3 regions of the Isoptericola haloaureus genome follow, and region 1 is predicted to be linked to each of the others. Evidence: predicted binding sites of a transcription regulator. Region 1 holds the regulator's gene; each other region holds the start of a gene.
The links. Region 1 encodes HspR, which represses chaperone genes until heat shock. Its sites were predicted from a motif close to AAGTTGAGTCNNNNNGACTCAACTT; they were not measured.
Positions count from the first base shown of each region.

Region 1 (7,853 bases):
CCTGGTGGCCGCCGGCGTCGCGGTGGTCGGTATGGCCTGCGCCGTCCCGGCGGCCACGCGATAGCCGGTGTGTGACCCGCTTCACCACTGGCGAACACGTCTTCCACCTGCGGGAATATCGACGACCTCGACAAGGTTGAGCCAGTCAGACTCAACTTCGTGCCTCTCGACTGGACACGCGCCGGGCGGCGACTTACGTTGAGTGCAGACGACTCAACCCCCGCACGAACGAAGGAGCCAACATGTCCCGTGCTGTCGGTATCGACCTCGGCACCACCAACTCGGTGGTCGCCGTCCTGGAGGGTGGCGAGCCCACCGTCATCGCCAACGCCGAGGGCGCCCGCACGACCCCGTCGGTCGTCGCGTTCTCCAAGACCGGCGAGGTCCTCGTCGGCGAGGTCGCCAAGCGCCAGGCCGTCACGAACGTCGACCGGACCATCTCCTCGGTCAAGCGCCACATGGGCACCGACTGGTCCACCGAGATCGACGACAAGAAGTACACCGCGCAGGAGATCAGCGCCCGCATCCTGGGCAAGCTGAAGCGCGACGCCGAGGAGTACCTGGGCGAGCCCGTCACCGACGCGGTCGTCACGGTCCCGGCGTACTTCAACGACGCCGAGCGCCAGGCCACCAAGGACGCCGGCCAGATCGCGGGCCTGAACGTCCAGCGCATCGTCAACGAGCCCACCGCGGCCGCCCTGGCCTACGGCCTCGACAAGTCCAAGCAGGACGAGCTCATCCTCGTCTTCGACCTCGGTGGCGGCACCTTCGACGTCTCCCTGCTCGAGGTCGGCAAGGACGACGACGACTTCTCGACCATCCAGGTCCGCGCCACCTCCGGCGACAACCGCCTCGGCGGCGACGACTGGGACCAGCGGATCGTCGAGCACCTCATCAAGCAGGTGAAGAACACCGAGGGCGTCGACCTGTCCAAGGACAAGATCGCCCTGCAGCGTCTGCGCGAGGCGGCCGAGCAGGCCAAGAAGGAGCTCTCCTCCGCGACGAGCACCAACATCTCGATGCAGTACCTGTCGATGAGCGAGAACGGCCCGGTCCACCTGGACGAGAAGCTGACCCGCGCGCAGTTCCAGCAGCTGACGCAGGATCTGGTCGACCGCACCAAGGAGCCGTTCCACGCGGTCATCCGCGACGCCGGCATCTCGGTCTCCGAGATCGACCACGTCGTGCTCGTCGGCGGCTCGACCCGCATGCCGGCCGTGGCCGACGTCGTGCGCGAGCTCACCGGTGGCAAGGACCCGAACAAGGGCGTCAACCCGGACGAGGTCGTCGCCGTCGGCGCCGCGCTGCAGGCCGGTGTCATCGGCGGTGAGCGCAAGGACGTGCTGCTCATCGACGTCACCCCGCTCTCCCTCGGCATCGAGACCAAGGGCGGCGTGATGACCAAGCTCATCGAGCGCAACACGGCCATCCCGACCAAGCGCAGCGAGATCTTCTCCACGGCCGAGGACAACCAGCCCTCGGTGGCGATCCAGGTCTTCCAGGGCGAGCGCGAGTTCACCCGGGACAACAAGCCGCTGGGCACCTTCGAGCTCACCGGCATCGCCCCGGCCCCGCGCGGCGTCCCGCAGATCGAGGTCACCTTCGACATCGACGCCAACGGCATCGTGCACGTGTCCGCCAAGGACCGCGGCACCGGTACCGAGCAGTCGATGAAGATCACCGGTGGCTCCGCGCTGCCGCAGGAGGACATCGACCGCATGGTCAAGGACGCCGAGGAGCACGCCGAGGAGGACAAGAAGCGTCGCGAGGAGGCCGAGACCCGCAACCAGGCGGAGTCCTTCGCCTACTCGATGGAGAAGCAGATCGCGGACAACCGCGACAAGCTCCCCGCCGACGTCGTCTCCGAGGTCGAGGGTGACATCGCCGCGGTGAAGACCGCCCTGGAGGGCGAGGACGCCGAGGCCATCAAGTCCGCCTACGAGAAGCTCGGGGCCTCCTCGCAGAAGATCGGCGAGGCGCTGTACTCGGCCGAGCAGGCCGCGGGTGCGGACGCGGGCGCCGAGGGCGCCACGGCCGGCGACGCGCCGACGTCGGAGCCCGAGAGCTCCGACGAGGACGTCGTCGACGCCGAGATCGTGGACGACGAGGACGACAAGAAGGACTCCAAGTGACGTCCGACGAGACGCAGGGCACCCCCGAGCCGGAGGAGAACGCCGGCTCGGGGGGCACCCCCTTCCACTTCAGCGACAAGCGCAAGGTCGACCCCACCACGGGCCAGAAGCGCGAGACCCCCGACGGCGGGACCTCCGAGCCCGACGACGCCGCGGCGTCGTCCGGCGAAGGAGACCCGCTGGATGCGCTCGACTTCGAGCCCGCCGGCGAGGCCGCCGAGGACTCCGAGCTGCTGCAGGCCAAGGCCCAGGCGGCGGAGAACCTCGACGCGCTCCAGCGCGAGCGGGCGAGCTTCACGAACTACCGCAACCGGGCGCTGCGCGACCAGGAGGCCGCGCGCACCCAGGGCACCCAGGACGTCCTGGCGGCCCTGCTGCCGGTGCTCGACGACATCGAGCGTGCCAAGGCGCACGCCGAGCTGTCGGGCCCGATGGCGGCGATCGCGGAGAAGCTCGACGGGACGCTCGGCAAGTTCGGTATCGAGCGGTTCGGTGCCGTGGGCGAGGAGTTCGACCCGACCGTGCACGAGGCACTCATGCACAACACGGACGCCGACGCGAAGTCCACCACGGTCAACCTGGTGGTCGAGCCCGGCTACCGCATCGGTGACAAGGTGGTCCGCGCCGCCCGCGTGGGCGTCGTCGGCCCCGAGTGACCGCCCGCCCCTGAGCAGCCGCTCGCGAGATCGACGTCCCCGGACCGAGATCGACCCGCCGTGGGTCGATCCGGGGACGGGTACGTCGATCTCGCGGGCACCGCAGAGAAAGGAACGTCGTGACCGGCCAGGACTGGATCGAGAAGGACTTCTACGCCGCGCTCGGCGTTCCCAAGGACGCCGACGAGGCGGCCCTGAAGAAGGCGTACCGCAAGCTGGCGCGCCAGTACCACCCGGACCAGAACCCGGGTGACGCCGCCGCCGAGGCGAAGTTCAAGGAGATCGGCGAGGCCTACGCCGTGCTCTCCGACCCCGAGCAGCGTCAGCAGTACGACGCGCTGCGCTCCATGGCCGGCGGCGGCGCCCGGTTCGCCGGCGCCCCCGGAGGCGGCGCCGGTCAGGCCGGGTTCGAGGACGTCTTCAGCTCGATGTTCGGCGGCGGCGCCGGTCGGGCCGGCGGTCCCGGCGGGCCGCGGGTGCAGTACCAGCAGACCGGCGGGTTCGAGGACATCCTCGGCTCGATGTTCGGCGGCGGCATGGGCGGACGCGCGGCCGGTTTCGGCGGCCCGCAGCGCCAGAAGGGCGCCGACGTCGAGACCCGCGCGACGCTGCCCTTCCGCGCCGCGGTCGAGGGCACGACGGTCGAGCTGACCGTCGACGGCCGGAAGATGACCGCGCGCATCCCGGCGGGGGTCCACGACGGGCAGAAGATCCGTCTGCGCGGCAAGGGCCGTCCGGGCATGAACGGCGGGCCCGACGGCGACCTGCTGATCGCCGTGCACGTCGAGACCCATCCCGTGTACACGATGGACGGCGTCAACCTGCGCATGACCCTGCCGGTCACGTTCGCCGAGGCGGCGCTGGGCACGACCGTCGAGGTCCCGACGCTCTCGGGCGAGACGGTGCGGCTCAAGGTCGCGGCCGGGACGCCGTCGGGCCGGGTGCTGCGGGTCAAGGGCCGGGGCGTCGCGACCAAGAAGCGCACGGGCGACCTGCTCGCCACGATCCAGGTCGTGGTGCCGCAGAAGCTCAGCCGCTCGGCGAAGAAGGCGCTGGAGGACTTCGCCGCGGAGGTCGACACGGGCGACGTGCGCGCCGAGCTCGCCGCCAAGGCCGCGCAGTAGCCACCGGTAGCCTCAGGGCGCGAAGGAGGTCGAGATGGTCACCGACGACGCACCCGTGCTCACGGTCTCGCAGGCCGCGCAGCTCTCCGGCATGCACCCCCAGACCCTGCGGCAGTACGACCGGCTCGGACTGGTGGTCCCTCGGCGTGCCCGCGGGAGGGGTCGGCGCTACTCGCGGCGCGACGTCGCGCGGCTGCTCGAGGTGCAGCGCCTCGCCCAGGAGGAGGGCATCAACCTCGCCGGGATCAAGCGGATCCTCGACCTGGAGCACCAGGTCCTCCAGCTCGAGCGGCGGCTCTCCGAGCTCGCGGGGCTGATCGCCGCCCGCGAGGAGGCGGAGGGGCGCGTCTTCGCCGCCGGGTCCGGCGGCGACGTCGTGGCCGTCCCGCTGGGTCGCCGGGTGCGGCGCTCCGAGCTGCGGCTCGACGTCGACACCCGCCGTGAGCGCGGCGGCGCTCTCGTGCTGTGGCGGCCCTCCGGCGGGCGAGGTCGGTCCTCCTGACGTCCCGACGAATGACGAAACACCGGCCTTTCGAAATTCATCAATAGTGCGGTAAGGCTCTCCTCACCTTTCTGAAGTGAGCATTCCCTTCCTAGGCAAGAAAGGGAAAATGCTTCTATCATCGAAATGGTTCGGCGAAGATCCAGCGACATGAGGAGCGGCCATGACCACGCTGATGGAGATGCCCGAGGTCACCGAGTGTTCGGTGGACGGCTGCAGCTACAACCACGACCACGACTGCCACGCGGGCGCCGTCACCATCGCCGGGGTCCCCGGCGACGCCGCCTGCGCGACGTTCATCCCGCTGGGCACCAAGGGTGGCCTCGACAAGGTCGTCGCCCACGTCGGCGCGTGCCAGCGCCTCGACTGCGTGCACAACAAGGACCTCGAGTGCTCGGCCTCGTCGATCCGCGTCGGCGCCGGTCCGCAGGACGACCGCCACGCCGACTGCCTGACGTTCAGCCAGGGCTGACGGCGGCCCGCACCACGAGAGCCCGGACGGCACCAGCCGTCCGGGCTCTCGTCGTCGGGCAGGAGGTCGTCCGTGCGGTGGAGCCTGCCGCGGTCGTCGTCAGCGCCGCAGGTGCTCGAGCAGGTTCAGCGCCGCCGCGTGGTCCTGCGGCAGCCGCTCCATCCACACCCGGACCGGTCGACGCATCGTCTCGGCGACCCCGAGGATCTGGGCGTTGCGCTCGATGATGCGGCGCACGCTCTGGGACAGGCGGGGGATGTCGGGCGTGCGTTCGCACAGCACGGCGAAGACGCCGTCGCTCAACGAGGCCATGGGGTGCCCGTCGCCGAAGACCTGGTCCAGCGTCCGGCCGACCGAGGCGGCCCGCGCCATGCGCTGCCACGGGTCGAGAGCCTCGACCGCGACGTCGACGACGACGAGGCAGTGCGAGTCGGACACCGCGACGGTGTCCCGCGTCGCCCGGCCGTAGGTCTCGCGGAGCCGTTCACCGAGGTAGTCGGCGGTCGGCAGGCCGGTCGCCGGGTCGCGCACCCCGCTCAGGGTGGGGCGGCCGTCGCGGCCCTGCACCCAGCCCAGCGCCGCGCCGCGGACCACGTCGACGTCCACGGGGGCGCCCACCGTGCGGTACAGGCAGGCGACGTCCTCGAGGGTCTCGTCGAGGCCGATGCCGGCGGCGCTGCGTGCCCCGCCGAGGCGGTGCGCGGGAGCCTCGGGCGACCTGCCGTCGATGATCGCCTCGACCACGGCGTCCACGGCGGGGTGGTACCAGTCGCCCGGGCGCAGCCAGACCTCGGTCAGGCTCATGGTGCGCCAGCGTTCGCGCGTGTCGACGGCAAAGGTGTCGCCGGTGGGCAGGCTCATGCTGATGTGACTCCCATGGGCTCCCACTATGACGCAGAAACCCGACCTGCGGGTGGGTGAAACGTGCTACTCCATGATTCACCCGGTGGGGGCTCGGCGACGTGCGGGTCGTGCGGCTAGAGTGTGTCTGTCCCGTGTCGATGCGGGTGCAGTGGCCGACAACAGGGCGAGAAGCGGACGATCGTGACCGACGTCTACGTGGGATCAGGAGGAACAGCCCCCAGCGACGGGGAGCTGATCCTCGAGGTGCGCGGAGGCAGCCTCGACGCGTACGGCGCCCTCTACGAGCGGCACAGCGGTGCCGCCCGGGTCCTGGCCCGGCAGTACGTCCGGTGCGACGGCGACGCGGACGACGTCGTCTCCGACGCCTTCCAGCGCGTCCTCGGCATGCTCCAGCAGGGCAACGGCCCCGACACGCACTTCCGCGCCTACCTCTTCACCGTCGTGCGACGCCTGGCCGCCGACCTCGCGCACGGTGCACGCCGGACCCGCCCGACGGCCGACGACGGCACCTTCGAGCACGCCCTCGGGCCGTCGGCGTCGCCGGAGGACCCGGCCCTGGCCGGGTTCGAGAACTCGGTGGTCGCCCGCGCCTACGAGTCGCTGCCCGAACGGTGGCAGGCCGTGCTCTGGTACACCGAGGTCGAAGGGCTCTCCCCGGCCGAGGTCGCGCCCATCCTCGGGCTGACGCCGAACGGGGTCTCGGCGCTGGCCTACCGGGCTCGCGAGGGTCTGCGGGTCGGCTACCTGCAGCAGCACCTGAGCAGCGAGCCCGCCGACTCGTGCCGCGTCGTCAACCCGCTGCTCGGCGGGTATGTGCGCGGCAGCCTGGCCCGCCGCGAGGTCACCAAGGTCGACCGCCACCTCGAGGTGTGCGCCGAGTGCCGCACGCTGGTGCTCGAGCTCGGTGACGTCGCCCACGGCATGCGGGCCGTCGTGGCCCCGCTCGTGGTGGGCCTGGCCGGCACGGCGATCCTCGGGGCGCTCCCGCTGGGTGCGGCGACGTTCGGTGCTGGTGCTGGTGCTGGTGCTGGTGCCGGCGCGGGTGCCGGTGCCGGGGTGGCCGGGGCGGGGGCCTCCGGAGCGGCCGGCACGGGTGCCGCCGCGGGTGCCGGGACCGGTGCCGCGGGTGCCGGTGCGGGTGCTGCGGGCGCCGGCACGGGGACGGCGGTCGGGACCTCGGCCGCCACCGGCGCTGCGGGCGCAGGGGCCACCGGTGCCGGTGCCGGGGCCGGTGCGGGAGCTGCCGGTGCCGGTGCCGCGGGGGCGAGCGCGGGGGCAGGAGCCGCCGGGGCCGGTGCGGGAGCTGCCGGTGCCGGCGCCGCGGGGGCGGCGGGCACGACCGCGGCCGGGGCCACCACGGTGACGCTCACCTCGGCCGGGACGGCGACGGCCGCCACGGGCACCGCGGCGACGGCTGCCGGAGCCACGGCTGCCGGAGCCACCGCCGCCGGCGTCTCCGGGGCGACGGTCGCCGCGTCCACGGGGGCCGTCGCCGCCGCTACGGTCGGCGTCGTCTCCGTCCTGGGAGCGATCGGCGACGCGGACGTCTCGCAGGAGATCCCGGACGGCCCGCTCCTGGCCGTCGAGTCGACGCCCTGGCCCACCACCGACGGTGACGGGGCCGCGGCGTCGCCCGCCCCGAGCCCGGAGCCCAGCGAGGACCCCACCGACCCGGCGAACCTGCTCGTGGACCCGTCGGCGCAGGACGAGCTCGGTGTGGTGGACCCGGCGGTCGTCAGCGTGCTCGTGCCGCAGGCCGCCGAGGAGCTCCGGCCGCGGGCGACCGAGTACCTCACCTTCCAGGTGACCAACCCGGGTGGGCGTCCTGCCGTCGATGCCCACGTCCGGCTCACCCTGCCGGCCGGCATGCAGCACGCCCGGGCCACGACCGTCCGCGGTGCCGCGCCGGTGCCGCGCCCCCTGACGCTCGAGACGCTGCCCTGCACCGCGACCGCGCAGCCGCAGGAGGTGCTCTGCCGGCTCGGCACCATCGACGCCGACGAGCTCGCCACGGTGCGGGTGCCCGTGTTCGTGCGGGACGGCGGCTCCTACGACGTCGTGGCCGAGGTCTGGGCGGAGGGTCTGGAGGCGCGCCGGCTGGCG
Region 1 covers NZ_JBAGLP010000116.1:202,836-210,688, reverse strand. Annotated here, with positions in the region: gene V5O49_RS06420 (MFS transporter) at 1-64, shown strand, start outside; gene dnaK (molecular chaperone DnaK) at 243-2,132, shown strand; gene grpE (nucleotide exchange factor GrpE) at 2,129-2,788, shown strand; gene V5O49_RS06405 (DnaJ C-terminal domain-containing protein) at 2,908-3,912, shown strand; gene V5O49_RS06400 (heat shock protein transcriptional repressor HspR) at 3,947-4,414, shown strand; gene V5O49_RS06395 (DUF1540 domain-containing protein) at 4,578-4,886, shown strand; gene V5O49_RS06390 (hypothetical protein) at 4,986-5,747, opposite strand; gene V5O49_RS06385 (sigma-70 family RNA polymerase sigma factor) at 5,931-7,853, shown strand, end outside.

Region 2 (7,853 bases), on a different contig from region 1:
CCGGCGTGGTGCGCGGCCGCCGAGGTCAGGTAGAACGTCACGTTCTCCGGCTTGGGCGTGCGGGCGGGGCACGACGGGCGGCAGTAGATCCCGGTGCTGCGCACGGCGGTGACGAACTGGCCGTCGAACCGGGCGTCGCGCGCGGCGATGGCGCGGTATCGCTCGGTCCAGCGGGTGTCGGTCGTGGCGGGCACGACCTCATCGTCACCCGCCCGCCCCCGGGGTGGCTAGCGGGAATCGGACACGACGGTGCGGCCGGGACGGTGCACCCCGCGGGTGCCGAGCGTCAGACGGCGGCGGCGATCCAGTCCGTCACGACCTGCAGGTACTCCTCGCGCGCGGGCGAGGGCGACAGCGCCAGGTCGTGCGTGCCGCCGCGGATCGTGGCGAGGCTGACGTCGTCGCCGAGCCGCGGGGCGAGGGCGCGCATGTGCGCGACGTCGAGCACCGAGTCGCTGGACAGGTGCTCGGCGTGCGTGGACCGGTCCGAGGTCAGCACCAGCACGGGGATCTCGAGGTCGAGGCCGTGGGCGAGCCGCCGCTGGGACCGGCGGACCGAGCGGAACCAGGCCGCGCGCACCGGGAACGGCTCGTGCGGCTTCCAGGTCGTGTCGAAGTCCCACTCGCCGCCGTGCGCGCGGTGCAGCGCCCGGGCGTAGGCGTCGTCGAGGTGGCTGAGGACGGCGCGCGGCGCCAGCGGGGCGACGGCCTCGGCGAGCGCCACCCCCGCCCACCGGAACGGGCGGGGCGCGTTGTGCTCGAACCACGGGCTGTTCAGCACCAGCGCGTCCGCGCGGCCCGGGCGGGCGTCCGCCCACAGCGGGACGACCAGCCCGCCGGTGGAGTGGGCGAGCACCACGAGCCGCTCGTGACCGGCGGCCCGCACCGCGTCCGCGGCGGCGTCCAGGTCCTGGGCGTGCAGCGCCAGGTCGGGGACCTGGTTCGGGTCGCCGCCGGCCGCCTCGTACGACTCCCACGAGCGGCCGTGGCCGCGCAGGTCCACGGCGTAGGACGCGAACCCGGCGTCGGCCAGGGCGCGGGCGACGTGGGGGTGGAAGTAGTAGTCCGCCAGGCCGTGCACGGACAGCACGGCCACCCGGGCCGGGTCGCCGAGCGGCGCGACCGACGGCACGTGGCGGACCAGGGTGGCGCTCGCGCCCTCCGGCAGGTCCAGGGTCCGGGCCTCGAAGCCCTCGCCGAGCAGGTCGGGGTGCCAGTCGGTCGCTGTCATGTCCCGAGGCTATCGGGACCGGCGGCTCAGCGCGGCGGCGTCGGCGGGGTGCCGTCCGGGTCCTGGTACGGCTGCTGGGGCGGTACGACGGGCGGGGCCTGCTGCTGCGGCTGGGCGTAGCTCGGGGGCACGGCGCCGCCGCCGTAGGGCGCGGGGCCGCTGCCGGGCGCGCCGGCCCCGGGCGGGCCGGGGGTGCGGTTGTTGCGCACGACGAGCGCGACGACGACACCGAGGACGGCCAGCCCGAGCACGAGGCCCACGATCCACCAGGGGAAGCCGCCGGCGTCGTCCTCGGCCGCGGTGTCGGCCATGTCGTCGGCGGCCGCGGACTCCTCGTCGGTGGCCTCCGCGGTCGGCTCGTCGGTCGCCTCCTCCTCGGAGGTCGTGGCCTCGTCCTCCGGCGCGGCGGCCCCGCCGGAGACGGCCGAGCCGCGGGCGTACACCTCGGTGACCTCCCCGACGGACGGCGTCCACACGACGGTGTTGCCGTCCACCTCGCCCGTGGTCTCGCTGATCGCGCCGGGGAACGTCACGGCGATGCGCATGTCGAAGCTGTCGAGCAGGCCCTCGGGGAGCTCGCCGCCCATGTCCTCCATGTCCTGGGCGTCCTGGCTCAGGTCGAAGACGCCGTCGACGACGTACTCGTCGCCGTCGCGGGTGATGGACAGGTCGTCGCTGCCCTCGCCGCTCATCTCCGAGATGGGCTGGTCGACGAAGCCGACCTCGACGCCCGTGTACTCGCCGTCGGACCAGGGCTGCTCCGTCGAGCCCTCCGGCAGGTCCTCGGTGAGGGAGTCCTCGCCCTCGTTCGACATGTCCCACAGCTCCTGCGGGTCCATCCCCAGGGACTCGGCGAACTCGTCGGAGATCCCCATGATCACGGTGCCGGAGGCCGTGTCGTCCTCGCTGAGGGTCATGTCCCAGTCGACCTTCATGCACCCGGAGAGCGCGAGGAGGCCGACGGCGGCGAGCACGGCCGTCGCCGCCCGTCGGACCCGTGGCCGGGGCCGACGGCGGTCGGGGGCGGACGGCGGCGGGGCGAGCGTGGCAGGCATCACCGTCCCAGCATCCCCGACCGGCGTCGACAGGGCATCCGGACCGCTGCATGCAGGGCGAATTCACCCGCCGCCACCTGCCGTGGCGAGGCAAAGTTGAGCGGAATAGACTCAACTCTGCGGCGGTTGACGTCAGCAGTCACTCGTACCGGACCCGGAGGACCCATGGACACCAAGTTCACGACGATGTCGCAGCAGGCCATCGGTGACGCCGTGCAGTCGGCGTCCGCCGCCGGCAACCCCCAGCTCGAGCCCGCCCACCTGCTGTCCGCGCTGCTGCAGCAGACCGGTGGTGTCGCCGTCGGGCTGCTCGAGGCCGTCGGGGCCGGCCCCCAGCAGATCGGGCAGAAGACCCGCGCCGCGCTCGTCGCGCTGCCGACCGTGAGCGGCGAGGGCGTCGCCCAGCCGTCGCCGTCGCGCGCCATGCAGAGCGTGCTGACCACCGCCACCCAGGAGGCCGAGGCGCTCGGCGACGAGTACGTCTCCACCGAGCACCTGCTCATCGCCGTGGCCGCCGGCCAGTCCGCTGCCGCCCAGGCGCTGAACGCCGCCGGCGCCACCGCGGACGCGCTGCGCGCCGCGCTGCCCGCCGTCCGCGGCAACGGCCGGGTCACCAGCCCGAACCCCGAGGGCACCTACAAGGCCCTGGAGCAGTACGGCAGCGACCTCACCCAGCGGGCCCGGGACGGCAGGCTCGACCCCGTCATCGGCCGTGACGCCGAGATCCGCCGGGTCGTGCAGGTGCTGTCGCGCCGCACCAAGAACAACCCCGTGCTCATCGGCGACCCCGGCGTCGGCAAGACCGCCGTCGTGGAGGGCCTCGCCCAGCGCATCGTGGCCGGGGACGTGCCCACCTCGCTGCAGGGCAAGCGGCTCGTCGCCCTCGACCTCGCCGGCATGGTCGCCGGTGCCAAGTACCGCGGCGAGTTCGAGGAGCGGCTCAAGGCCGTCCTGGAGGAGATCACCGCCTCCGACGGCGAGGTCATCACCTTCATCGACGAGCTGCACACCGTCGTGGGTGCGGGCGCCGGCTCCGAAGGAGCCATGGACGCCGGCAACATGCTCAAGCCCATGCTCGCCCGCGGCGAGCTGCGCATGGTCGGCGCCACCACCCTCGACGAGTTCCGCGAGAACATCGAGAAGGACCCGGCCCTGGAGCGCCGCTTCCAGCAGGTTTTCGTCGGCGAGCCGTCGGTGGAGGACACCGTCGCGATCCTGCGCGGGCTCAAGGAGCGCTACGAGGCCCACCACAAGGTGACCATCGCCGACTCGGCGCTGGTGGCCGCCGCCGCGCTCTCCGACCGGTACATCACCGGCCGCCAGCTGCCCGACAAGGCCATCGACCTCGTCGACGAGGCCGCCTCCCGCCTGCGCATGGAGATGGACTCCTCGCCGGTGGAGATCGACGAGCTGCAGCGCGCCGTCACCCGGCTGGAGATGGAGGAGGTCGTCCTCAAGGACGCCGAGGGCTCGGCCGACGCGGCCGCGCGCGAGCGGCTCGAGAAGCTGCGCGCCGACCTGGCCGACCGGCGCGAGGAGCTCGCCGCTCTCACCGCCCGCTGGGAGGCGGAGAAGGCCGGCCACAACCGCGTCGGCGACCTGCGCGCCCGCATCGACGAGCTGCGCACCGAGGCCGACCGGCTGCAGCGCGAGGGCGACCTCGAGGCCGCCGCCCGCCTGCTGTACGGGGAGATCCCGTCCGTCGAGCGCGAGCTGGCCGAGGCCGAGCAGGCCGAGGCCTCCGAGGCGGCGGCCGAGGAGGCCGCCCAGGAGACGCCGATGATCGCCGACAAGGTCGGGGCCGACGAGGTCGCCGAGGTCGTCTCGGCCTGGACCGGCATCCCCGCCGGCCGGATGCTGCAGGGCGAGACCGAGAAGCTGCTCAGCATGGAGGACGTCCTCGGCGAACGGCTCATCGGCCAGCAGGCCGCTGTCCGGTCCGTCTCGGACGCGGTGCGGCGCTCGCGGGCCGGGGTCGCCGACCCCGACCGGCCGACCGGGTCGTTCCTGTTCCTCGGGCCGACGGGTGTCGGCAAGACCGAGCTCGCCAAGTCCCTGGCGGACTTCCTCTTCGACGACGAGCGCGCCATGGTGCGCATCGACATGTCGGAGTACTCCGAGAAGCACTCGGTGGCGCGGCTCGTCGGGGCCCCTCCGGGGTACGTCGGCTACGAGGAGGGCGGTCAGCTCACCGAGGCGGTCCGCCGTCGGCCCTACTCCGTGGTCCTGCTGGACGAGGTGGAGAAGGCCCACCCCGAGGTGTTCGACATCCTGCTGCAGGTGCTCGACGACGGTCGGCTCACGGACGGCCAGGGCCGCACCGTGGACTTCCGCAACACCATCCTGGTGCTCACCTCGAACCTGGGCTCGCAGTTCCTCGTGGACCCGACGCTGGACGAGGCAGCCAAGCGCGAGAGCGTGATGACCGCGGTGCGCGCGGCCTTCAAGCCGGAGTTCCTCAATCGGCTCGACGACGTCGTGCTGTTCGACGCGCTCACCCTCGGCGAGCTGGGCCGGATCGTCGAGCTGCAGGTCACAGCGCTGGCGGACCGTCTCGCCGACCGTCGGATCACGCTCGACGTCACGCCGCCGGCCCGCGAGTGGTTGGCGCTGGAGGGCTACGACCCGGCGTACGGGGCGCGGCCGCTGCGCCGGCTGGTGCAGCGCGAGATCGGTGACCGGCTGGCGCGCCGGCTGCTGGCCGGCGAGGTGTCCGACGGTGACACCGTCGTCGTCGACCGGGTGGAGGGCGACGAAGGTCTGACCCTGCGCTGAGGCCCGTCGCCGACACCCCGCAGACACGAGATCGACCCACCCGGCCGAGACCGACGTACTGAACGTCGATCTCGGCCGGGTGGGTCGATCTCGTGGGGTGGTCCTGCGCCGGTGCGCTGCCGGTCAGGTGCGGGTCAGATGCGGATGAACTGGGGGTTGGACTGCCAGATCGTGCGCTTCACGACGCCGACGCCCGGACGCGCCGCCTCGATGATCCGGCCGTTGCCGGCGTAGATCCCGATGTGCCCCGGCGAGTAGACGAGGTCACCCTTCTTGGCGTTGCTGCGCGAGACGCGCTTGCCCATGGAGGCCTGCGCCGACGACGAGCGCGGCAGGGTCTTGCCGGTCGCCTTCTTGTAGACGTACGAGGTGAAGCCGGAGCAGTCGAACCCGGTGGCCGGCGAGGTGCCGCCGTAGGAGTAGCGGTGGCCGACGTAGCTGTTCGCCACGCGGACGACCTTGTCGCCGCGGGTCACCTTCGGGGCCACCCGGACGTTGCGGTGCCTCGTGGTCTTCTTCAGGCCCTCGCCGCGGACGGGCACCGCCACGACACGGATCCGGTTGCCGCCGACGTCGTACTTGCCCAGCCCAGGACGGAAACGCACGACGCCGTTGCTGTTGGTCTTCTTCACCGCGACCTTGTCGCCTGCGACGATCAGGCGGACCCATCCCGTGACGGGCTCGCCCCACTTGCGGACCTTGGCCGTGTACTTCGGACGGGTGTGCGACTTGCCCTTCGTGGCCTGCTTGCGGCTCATCGATACGTAGAGGTTCGTGCGCGCCTTCGGCTTGATGCGCACCGTGCGGTTCTTGGTCACCTGGTCGAGGCCGGTGGCCGCGGCCGGGGCGACGACGGCGCGGACGCCGTTGCGGCCGACGTCGTACTTGCCGAGGCCCGGACGGAAGTGGATGGTGCCGTCGGCGTCGAGCTGCTTGACGGCGACCTTCGTGCCCTTGACGTAGAGCCGGACACGGCCGGCGAACGCCTCGCCGTCGGCCGTCGTGGCGCTCACGGTGTACTTCGGACGGGTGTGCCCCTGGCCCTTGCGGCCGGTGTGGCGGGACTTCGACATCGAGACGTCCGGCGTCGTGCTCACCACGACGGGCTCCTCGGTGGGAGTGGGCTCGGGCGTGGCCGTCTCGGTGGCGGTGGGCTCGGGCGTGGCCGTCTCGGTGGCGGTCGACTCGTCGGACGTGGTCGTCGCCTCGTCGGCGACGGCGGACTGGGCGCCGGCCACGAGCGTGCCGCCGGCGAGGGCGGCCGTGAGGGTCATGGCGACGGCAGCGTGCCGTGTCCGCGGCGGGCGCACCGCGCCCCGCGGGCGCGCAGCATCCAGGGAGGTGGTGGACATGGGGTACTCCTCCAGCCGGCGAGATGAGCTGTCGGGTTAGGCCGAGAAGTGGTGGCCTGCCGCCGAAGGACGGCTTCACCCCGAGGGTGGCGACGTGCGTCACCCGCAATACCTGGGTCTCCCGCTGCTGCCGTCGGTGCTCCGTTGGGCCGGCCCGCCGGCAGCACTGGGCTGCGGGCCGGTCGCCGCCCGGTCTCCGGACGACGTAGGGACCGTAACCACGCGATCACGGTAGGTCACAATCCGATAACGACCATGTCGGGAGATGGTCGTGGAGGAGACGTGAAGGGATCCGGCGGCGGGAACGTGCCCGTCATGACCGACGAGTCCGGACAGAACCGGACGGAACGCCTCGGCCTCGACGTGCCGGATCGGACGATCGCCGCATCCAGGGTGCCGGGTCGGTGAAGATCGGGCGCGGGTCCGATGACGTCCGTCGACATCCCGGGGCCGCCCGGTCAGTCCAGCAGCGACCCGGTGCGCTCCTCGTCCAGCACGGCGACGCACAGCCCGGTCCGGTCACCGGCCGCCCACGAGTCCTCCGTCGGGGTCCACACCACGAAGGCGACCGACGGCGCCGCCTCGGCGCGGGCCTGCGGTCCGAGCAGGTCGGCGGTGCAGCCGCGCGCCGTGCGGGCGGCCACCACGTCCTCGCCCGGCCAGATCGCGTCGCTCGCGGCGTCGGTGCGCCCCACCACCTCGGCGACGTGCGGGTCCGCGCAGGGCACGACCTCCACCGCGCCGACGCCGCCCTCCGTCGACGCGCCCGACAGGCACGAGCCCAGGACGAGCTGGACGGCGTTGACCGTCGTGGGAGCGGTGACGTCCGCGGCGACCGGCTCCCACGCCTGCTCGCGCGCGCTGGAGGTCAGGGCGGAGATCCCGGTCGCACCGGCCACCACGAGCACGATCAGCCCGACCACCGACAGCACCCAGATCCGCGCGGTGCGCCGCGCCGCGGCACGCTCGGCCGGCGTCGGCCCGCCCGGGGCTCCCCAGCGTGTGCCGTCGCCCGACCGGGCCGGTGGGGCGGCGGCGGTCGCGCCCGGCGCGGCGGCGGTCGCGCCCGGCGTCCCGGCGACCGGCGGCGTCCCGTCCGGCCCGGCCGCGGGCGTCGCCGGACCGGGCGAGGCGAAGGAGAGGTCGTCCTCGGGTCGCTCGGTCATGGAGGACAACCTACCGAGCCGTGCGGGCCCCGGGTCAGACGCCCACACGCCGCTCGACGCCGGGCAGGTCGTCGTCGTACAGGACGTCGGAGAGCCGCCGCCGGTCGAGCCGGCGCACCCAACCGGCGCGGGCGCCGTCGGGCCGCGCCTCCTGCACGACCCAGCGACGGACGCCGATCGCGGTGAGGCGGGCACCGATCGCGAGGACCTCGTCGCGGGTGTGCACCGTCGGGTCGACGGTGGTGCGCACCTCGTGGTCGACCCCGGACTCGAC
Region 2 covers NZ_JBAGLP010000118.1:878,995-886,847, reverse strand. Annotated here, with positions in the region: gene V5O49_RS14225 (AlkA N-terminal domain-containing protein) at 1-194, opposite strand, end outside; gene V5O49_RS14220 (alpha/beta hydrolase) at 287-1,231, opposite strand; gene V5O49_RS14215 (LppM family (lipo)protein) at 1,258-2,286, opposite strand; gene clpB (ATP-dependent chaperone ClpB) at 2,452-5,061, shown strand; gene V5O49_RS14205 (C40 family peptidase) at 5,196-6,413, opposite strand; cyclic di-AMP (ydaO/yuaA leader) riboswitch at 6,418-6,562, opposite strand; gene V5O49_RS14200 (septum formation family protein) at 6,872-7,579, opposite strand; gene V5O49_RS14195 (anaerobic ribonucleoside-triphosphate reductase activating protein) at 7,614-7,853, opposite strand, start outside.
Region 2: clpB (ATP-dependent chaperone ClpB) is a predicted target of HspR. The motif match lies at 2,380-2,404, and genes of this name have one in related genera.

Region 3 (7,853 bases), on a different contig from region 1:
CGGGTTCGGCAACCGCCGCGACCAGGCGCGGTTCCGCGAGGCGTACACCGACCCGACGTCGGGCATCTTCCACGGCGAGGGGCCGGGGCAGTTCCCGAAGGTCACCGGGCCGCTGACGTACACCGGGCAGGCCGCCGTCGCGCAGGACGCCGCGAACCTGCGGGCCGCCGCCGACGCCGCCGGGGTGACCGACGCGTTCGTCACCTCGATCGCGCCCGGGTCGGCGACGCGGATCCACAACGAGTACTACGCGACGCACGAGGAGTACGCGTACGCGTGGGCCGACGTCCTGCGTGAGGAGTACCTCGCGATCGTCGACGCCGGGCTCGTCGTGCAGATCGACGACCCGGGGCTGGCCGAGTCCTGGGACCAGGTCACGCCGGAGCCGACCGTCGCCGACTACCTCGACTTCTCGCGGATCCACGTCGAGGCGCTCAACCACGCGCTGCGCGGCATCCCGCCGGAGAAGGTGCGGTACCACCTGTGCTGGGGCTCGTGGCACGGGCCGCACTCCACGGACCTGCCGATGCGCGACATCGTCGGGCTCATGCTCGACATCGACGCCGGGGCGTACTCCTTCGAGGCCGCGAACGTGCGGCACGAGCACGAGTACCGCGTCTGGGACGACGTCGAGCTGCCCGAGGGCAAGCTGATCCTGCCGGGCGTGGTCTCGCACGCGACCAACGTGCTGGAGCACCCCGAGCTCGTCGCCGAGCGCATCGAGCGGTTCGCACGGCGGGTCGGCCGGGAGAACGTGCTGGCCTCGACCGACTGCGGGCTCGGCGGGCGCGTGCACCCGCAGATCGCGTGGGCCAAGCTCGAGTCGCTGGCTGCCGGCGCGCGGATCGCCTCGGAGCGGCTCTGGGGCTGAGCTGTCTCCCGTCGGGGCTGAACTGTCTCCCGTCGGGGCTGAGCTGTCTCCCGTCGAGCGTCTCTGTTCCTCAGGAATCAGGTCTCGATTCCTGAGAAACAGAGACGCTCGATCGGACGGTGCGCGGCCGGGCCATTTCGATAGCATGTGCTATCGGAGGTGACCGCATGGAAGGCGAGGAGTCGGCCGTCGAGCGTGCGTTCGCGGACTATCTGGCAGGTCTGGGATCCCGTGCGGACGACCTGCGCGCCGAAGCGAGCCGGACGCTGGAACGCGGTGTCCGCCAGGCGCATGATCTCGGGTGGAGCCAGCGCCGGATCGCGCGGTCGTTGGGGCGCAGCCAGCCTGAGGTCAAGCGCCTCCTGGGCCGTGCGGTCGCGTCGGAGGCCGTAGCTCTCACCGAGGCGGGGGGCGGCACCGTGCTCGACGCGGTCCTTCGACAGCATCGGGACGACGTCGTCGACGCAGCGGCCAGGCGCGGAGTGCGTCACCTGCGCGTCTTCGGCTCCGTCGCTTCCGGCGAGGACGGCCCGGAATCGGGCGTGGATCTGCTGGTCGACGTCGACGACGGCGTGGGCCTGTTCGCGCTGGCCGCGTTGGAGGCCGAGCTCTCGGCCATCCTGGGCCGGCCCGTGGACATCGTCCCCGAGCGGTCGCTCCGTCCTGCGGTGCGAGCATCCGTCGTGGCGATCCCGCTGTGAGGCGCGACGACGTCGATCACGCCCTGGAGGCGCTCGAGCAGCTGATCTCGCGGTGATGTCCGTGTGTGACGACGGCGCCCGACCCTGACGGGTCGAGCGCCGTCGCCGTGAGTGTCGCCGTGCGCGCAGCCGGGCCGGGCGGCCCGGGCCTCGTGATCAGGCCGCGGTGGTGACCTCGATGCGCTGCGGGGTCGTGCCGGCGAACACGCCGGCGACGGTGACCGTCAGGACACCGGCGTCGTAGGACGCCGTCACCGCGTCGGCCTCGACGGCCCTCGGCAGCGTGACGACCCGGCGGAAGGCGCCGAAGCGCACCTCCGAGACGCGGCGGCCCTCGGACTCCTCGCCGCGCTGGTCCTTGCGCTCGCCGCGCACGACGAGCTTGCGGCCCTCGACCTCGACAGTGACGTCCTCGGCCGGGTCGATGCCCGGCAGGTCGAGGCGGGCGACGAGGTCCTCGCCCTCGCGGTACACGTCTGCGGCGGGCTTGGCGTCGGCGGGGGCTGCCGGGCGCGGGGTCCACAGGTCGCGGAACAGCGCGTCCGTCAGCGGGGTGCGGGTCAGGGTGGCAGTCATGGGTGCTCCTCTCGTGGATGGTTCCGAGGAGTACAACTTGAGTCACCCCGACTCAATTTCCGGGTTCGCCGTGGGCGGACGGCGGCGTCGGGGTCGGGTGGGCGGACGCCGGACCCGGGATTGAGCGGAGAGCTCAGTCGCGCAGCGGTGAGCCGACGACGTCGAACCGGAACCCGCCCATCTCCCCGGACAGCAGCGGCCTGGCCGCCGCGATGGACGCCTGCACGCCGGGCAACTGCAGCGAGTCGCGGTGCGCCGCGGCCGACGTCCAGATCTCGGCGACGTAGACGGTGTCGGGCTGCTCGTCGTTCACGCCGACCTCGTAGGACAGGCAGCCGGCGTCGGCGAGCTCGTCGCTGCGGGCCGTCAGGTGGGCGACCAGCTCGTCGCGCTTGCCGGGTACGGCTCCGAGGGTGCCGACGTTCACGAAGGTCATGCCGGCGACGCTAGCGACCGCCCCCGACATGTCCCGGCCGGTCCGGGCGTCAGGTCCGGACGTCGCCGTCGACGTAGAGCCACGTGCCGCCCTCGCGCACGAACCGGCTGAGCTCGTGCAGCCGGCCGCGCCCGCCGTCGTCGTCGGCGAACGTCGCGACGAACTCGACCTCGCCGGCGTCGTCGAAGGGCCCGCCCGCGCTGGTGCCGAGGATGTCCAGGCGCCGCCAGCGGCGGCCCGGGTCCAGGTCCAGCGACGCCGGGCGGGTGCGCGGGTGCCAGGTCGCGCTCAGGTAGTCGGCGTCGCCGGAGGCGAAGGCGCTGTAGCGGGACCGCATCAGCGCCTCGGCGGTCGGGGCGGTGCGCTCGCCGCGGTGCAGCGGGGCGCAGCACTCCCCGTACGGCAGGCCGGACAGGCAGGGGCAGCGGGTCGCGTCGTCCACAGGTCCATGGTCGCGTACCCGACCGAGGTCAGGCCGCGCGGTCCACGAGGACCGCGAGCTGCACCCGGTTCACCCCGAGCTTGTGGCAGGCCGTGCTGAGGTGGGTCTTCACGGTGGCCGCCCCGAGGTAGAGCTCGGCGCCGATCTGGGCGTTCGTCAGGCCCCGGGCCGCCTGGTGGGCGATCTCGCGCTCGCGGTCGGTGAGCCGTGCCAGCTCCGCGCGGGCCTCGTCCCGCCCTCGGGCGCCCGACGCCTTGCCGACCTGCTCCACGACCACCCGGGCGGCCCGTGGCGACAGGGCCCCGTCCCCGGCGGCGACGGCCTCGACGGCTGCGACCAGCTCGTCCGGGCCGGAGTCCTTGGCCAGGAACCCGGCGGCGCCGGCGTGCACGGCGTCGAGGATGGCCGACTCCGTGTCGAAGGACGTCATGGCGACCACGCCCGGCGGGTCGGGCAGCTCGACGACGGCGGCGGTGGCGCGCACACCGTCGAGGCGTGCCATGCGCAGATCCATGAGCACGACGTCGGGACGGTGCGCCCGGACGGCGGCGACCACCTCGTCCCCGTCGGTGGCCTCGCCGACGACCTCCAGGCCGCGTGCGGTGAGGATCTGTCGCAGGAACTGCCGCACCATCGTGTCGTCGTCGACGACCAGAACCCGTGTCACGGCCTCGACACTACTGGTGACCTGCGACATCGTCGGAGCAGCTCCAGCCCGGGCCGGCCGCGGGAGTGGCGCGGGAGCGGCGCGGGCACTGGACCTGCTCGGCTACGCCTCCGGCGTCGGCGACCAGGGCAGGTGGGCGCGGACCAGGAACGAGTCGTCGTCCTGGCGGCCGGCGTCGAACGTGCCGCCGAGGGCCTCGCAGCGTTCCCGCATCCCGCGCAGGCCGGAGCCGCTCCCGGGCGCCGCCGCGGGCCCGGCGGCAGGGCCGGCGGGGTTGCGTACCGAGACGTCGATGCCGTCGACCGGTCGCGCCCGGACGCTGACCGCGACGCGCGCGCCGGGGGTGTGCTTGGCCGCGTTGGTCAGCGACTCCTGCACCACGCGGTACACCGTGCGGGTCAGCGTCGGCGGCGCGGCGTCACCGTCGGTCACGAACACCGTCGCCACCAGGTCCACGCCCCGGTCCCCGGCGCTGTCGAGCAGGTCGGCCAGGTCGTCCAGGGTCCAGTCCCGACCCGCATAGTCCTCGGCGCCCTCGCGCAGGGACGTGATGAGCGTGCGCATCTCCTCCAGCGCACGGTGCGCCGAGGACCGCATCGACCGGGCCGCGTCGCCGGTCTCGGCGTCCTCCGACGACACCTCCAGGGCCGAGGCCTGCAGCGACATCAGGGAGAGCTGGTGCGCCACCGTGTCGTGCATCTCGCGGGCGATGAGGTCGCGCTCCTCCTGCCGTGAGAGCTCGGTCTGCAGCGTCTCGGACCGCGCCTGGTACGTCGCAGCCCGTCGCGACTCGGCGGTGGCGACGGAACGGGCGGCGTCGGCGTCGGCCCCGGCCCGGGTGGCGACGCGGCGCAGCAGCCCGACGCCGACGGCGAGTCCCAGGGCCAGCACGCCCAGGATCAGGTATCCGAGAGGCGTCATGTAGGAGGTCGCGCCGCCGTCCTCCGCGGTCGCGGAGAAGATGACGTTCTCGCCCTCGCGAGCGGCGTCGCGCCAGAACGTCGCGATCAGCGCCAGCGTCGTCGCGCCACCGCACAGCAGGCTGCGTCGCAGGTCGGTGCGCGCCACCACCCAGGGCAGGGCGAGGAGCGGGGCGACGGCGCCGAGCGGGCTGACGATCCCGACCGCGGCGGTCGCCAGGCACACCGCGACCGGGTGCGTGGTGCGCCACCACACGGCTGCTGCCACCCCGGCCGCGACGACGAACCAGAGCAGGAAGACGGCGACCTGGGTGTTGGTGAGCTCGGCCGGTGCCGCGAAGGCTGCGCCCGTGACGGCGCAGAACCAGGTGACCGCCACGGCGCCGATCGACCCCCACCGGCTCGCCGTGCGACGCCCCTGGCCGGGCGGCCTCGGGGTCGGTCCGGCGGGCGGGGAACCGGGGGAGGGCGCGTGCGGCATCGGACCCGGGTACGGCGTCGGGCCGGGGTACGGCGACGGCGGGTAGGGCGACGGCGCAGCCCCACCGGCGTACGAGGCCGGGGAGGGCGCCGCGGACGAGCCGGCGTACGGATCGGGCGCGGCGGCTCCCTCGTGGGAGCCGGGGTAGCCCGGCACAGGGCCGCTCGGACCACTGGCAGGGCCCGGCGGCGGCCCTCCCGGGCTGGACGACGGCGGGTACATACCGGGCAGCGTACGGCGCGCCTCCGACGCCGGTCATCACCCGATCGGGTCGGCAGCGCGGCCCGAGGTTCCCCCGTTCGGGTCGGTGGGTCGAGCCGCCCGGGGGATCCGCCGTCGGGCACCCGGAGCCGAGGATCGATCTCGTTCGATCACCGGCTCGACGAAGGAGCGATCATGTCCGACCAGCAGCAGCACCCCGCGTGGTCTCCGCAGACCCCGCAGCAGCCCGCCCCGCAGGGCCAGGTCCCGCAGCAGCCCGTTCCTCCGGGCGGGTCCGGAGCGCCGCAGGCTCCCGAGCCGGGGCCGCAGAAGAGCTGGTTCGCGCGCCACAAGGTCCTCACCGGCCTCGGCGTGCTCGTCGGGATCGCCGTCGTCGGCGCCGCGTTCGGCGGTGGCGGCGACGAGGCGCCGGCGGACGCGGGCACGACGGCGGAGGTCGCCTCCGAGGACGCCGCGACGACCGAGGACTCCGGTCAGGACGCCGGGACCGACGACGGCGCGGCCGCGGACGGTCAGGACGCGGCCGATGCCGAGGAGCAGGCGGAGGAGCCCGCCACCGACGCCGCGGACCTGCCGGGGCTCGGCGACGCCGCGCGCGACGGCAAGTTCGAGTTCACGGTGACCGAGCTCGAGGACGGCGTGGCGCAGATCGGGAACGAGTACCTCAACACCGAGGCCCAGGGGCAGTTCGTGCTCGTCCACATGGCGGTGGAGAACATCGGCGACGAGGCGCAGTACTTCGACGGCAGCAGCCAGAAGCTCGTCGACACCGAGGGTCGCACGCACTCGGCGGACTCCGAGGCGGCGATCTACCTCGACGACTCGAACAGCTTCCTCAACGAGATCAACCCGGGTAACACCGTGGACGGCGTCGTCGTCTTCGACGTGCCGACGGACGCGACGCCCGCCACGCTCGAGCTGCACGACTCGGCGTTCTCCGGCGGTGTCGAGGTCTCGCTGCAGTGAGACCGGACGTCCGGGGCGGGCCGTCGCGGTTGCGGCCCGCCTCCGGTGTCGGGTAGACATCTGCCCAGGTCAACGAGTGATCGGCGACACGTCCTCCGCGTGCCGATCCGGCAACCGCGCTCCTCGCGCACGGTGCCTCAGGAGGAAGACCGGCCTCGCGCCGACCGGCGCGGGGAAGAGCGGGGTCGCCGACGGCCTCCGGGCTCGTTCGCGCGTCCGGGTGGCTGTCGGCCGGCTCCCCGGACGAAGGAGCAGAGATGTTTCCCGAGCTCGACGAGCAGGTCCTCGCCCGGCTGCCCTGGGAGATCCACGAGCAGCACAGGAACTCGTACCACCTGGCGATGTTGAGCTGTGCGGTGCGCGACCAGGCCGGGCGCGGGCTGCGGTGGGTGGACCGGCACCGCCTGGCGTCGTGGCGTGGGAGTCTGCGGGAGGTCAACGCGGTCGTCGTCTACGACTGGAAGACGCCCGACGGCTTCTACGTCGTCCCCAGGCTTGAGGGCGACGGCGACCTCACGCGCCCGCCGATGGTGGGGGAGGCCGCGTGACCGCCGGGGCCGCCGGTGCGCAGCCCCTACGCGTCCCGCGAGAGCGTGCCGGTGGCGACGTCGACGCGGTAGTGCTCGTCGTCGTCCCCGAGGTCGACCTCGACCTCCCAGTAGGCGAGGCCGTCGTCCTCCTCGAGCTCGGCCTTGTCCAGGACGCCGCCCGAGGACTCGACGACGCGGACGATCGCCTCGCTCAGGCTGACCTGCGCGCGTCCGAGGGCCTCGCGGTCGTCGTCGCCGAGGTCGTCGCGCTTCGTGTCGGTCGTCGCGATGCCGGTGTCGTCCGCCTCGGCCTTCACCTTCAGGCGATCGTCGCCCTGCGTGAGCTCCAGCTTCCAGCGCGTGCCGTCGTCGTCGCCCTCGACCTTGAAGGCGCCCGCGCCGAAAGTCGCCTCCATCGCGGCGATGGTCTGCAGGGCGCGGTCGGTGTGCGGGTCGAACGACGGGTAGGTGGGGGTGTCGGCCGGCTCGGGCTCCTGGGCCCGCGGGCTCGGGGTGTCCGACGGCGACGGGCTGGGGCCCGCCGACGGCTCGGTCGGCGTGCTGCTCGGTGCGGGCGACGTCTCCGCGGGGGAGGCAGCCGGCGTGGCGGCGTCCGGAGCGGGCGCCACGTCGGCGGAGCAGGCTGCGAGGGCGAGGCCCGCCGCGACGACGACGGCACCGGTGCGGGCCGCGCGTCGGGCCGGGGCGAGGCGGTGGGCAGGGCAGGACGGCATGGCGGCCATTGTGGCGGAGATGGACGGGAGCGGGACATGTGCTCGCTGTAAGACCCGGGGAGGGTGAAATCAGGTGAATCGTCACACCAACTCTTGGAACGTCCGTGACCTGAAACGATTCGTCAGGTACCAAAGGAGCATGCCCCGCACGCACCCCTCGACGCCCGACTTCCCGGACGACGGCGGAGCCGAGCGAGCGGTCTGGGAGGCGCTGCGCGCGGAGCTCCCGGACGACGTCGTGGTCTGCCACGGTGTGAACCTGCAGGAGTACGACCAGGAGTACGAGATCGACCTCCTCGTCGCCTGG
Region 3 covers NZ_JBAGLP010000118.1:1,088,346-1,096,198, reverse strand. Annotated here, with positions in the region: gene V5O49_RS15140 (cobalamin-independent methionine synthase II family protein) at 1-871, shown strand, start outside; gene V5O49_RS15135 (nucleotidyltransferase family protein) at 1,039-1,572, shown strand; gene V5O49_RS15130 (Hsp20/alpha crystallin family protein) at 1,729-2,148, opposite strand; gene V5O49_RS15125 (putative quinol monooxygenase) at 2,282-2,584, opposite strand; gene V5O49_RS15120 (YchJ family protein) at 2,634-3,026, opposite strand; gene V5O49_RS15115 (response regulator transcription factor) at 3,055-3,693, opposite strand; gene V5O49_RS15110 (sensor histidine kinase) at 3,796-4,992, opposite strand; gene V5O49_RS15105 (DUF4352 domain-containing protein) at 5,491-6,282, shown strand; SAM riboswitch class IV at 6,350-6,468, shown strand; gene V5O49_RS15100 (hypothetical protein) at 6,540-6,830, shown strand; gene V5O49_RS15095 (PepSY domain-containing protein) at 6,857-7,546, opposite strand; gene V5O49_RS15090 (nuclease-related domain-containing DEAD/DEAH box helicase) at 7,686-7,853, shown strand, end outside.
Region 3: V5O49_RS15130 (Hsp20/alpha crystallin family protein) is a predicted target of HspR. The motif match lies at 2,183-2,207, and genes of this name have one in related genera.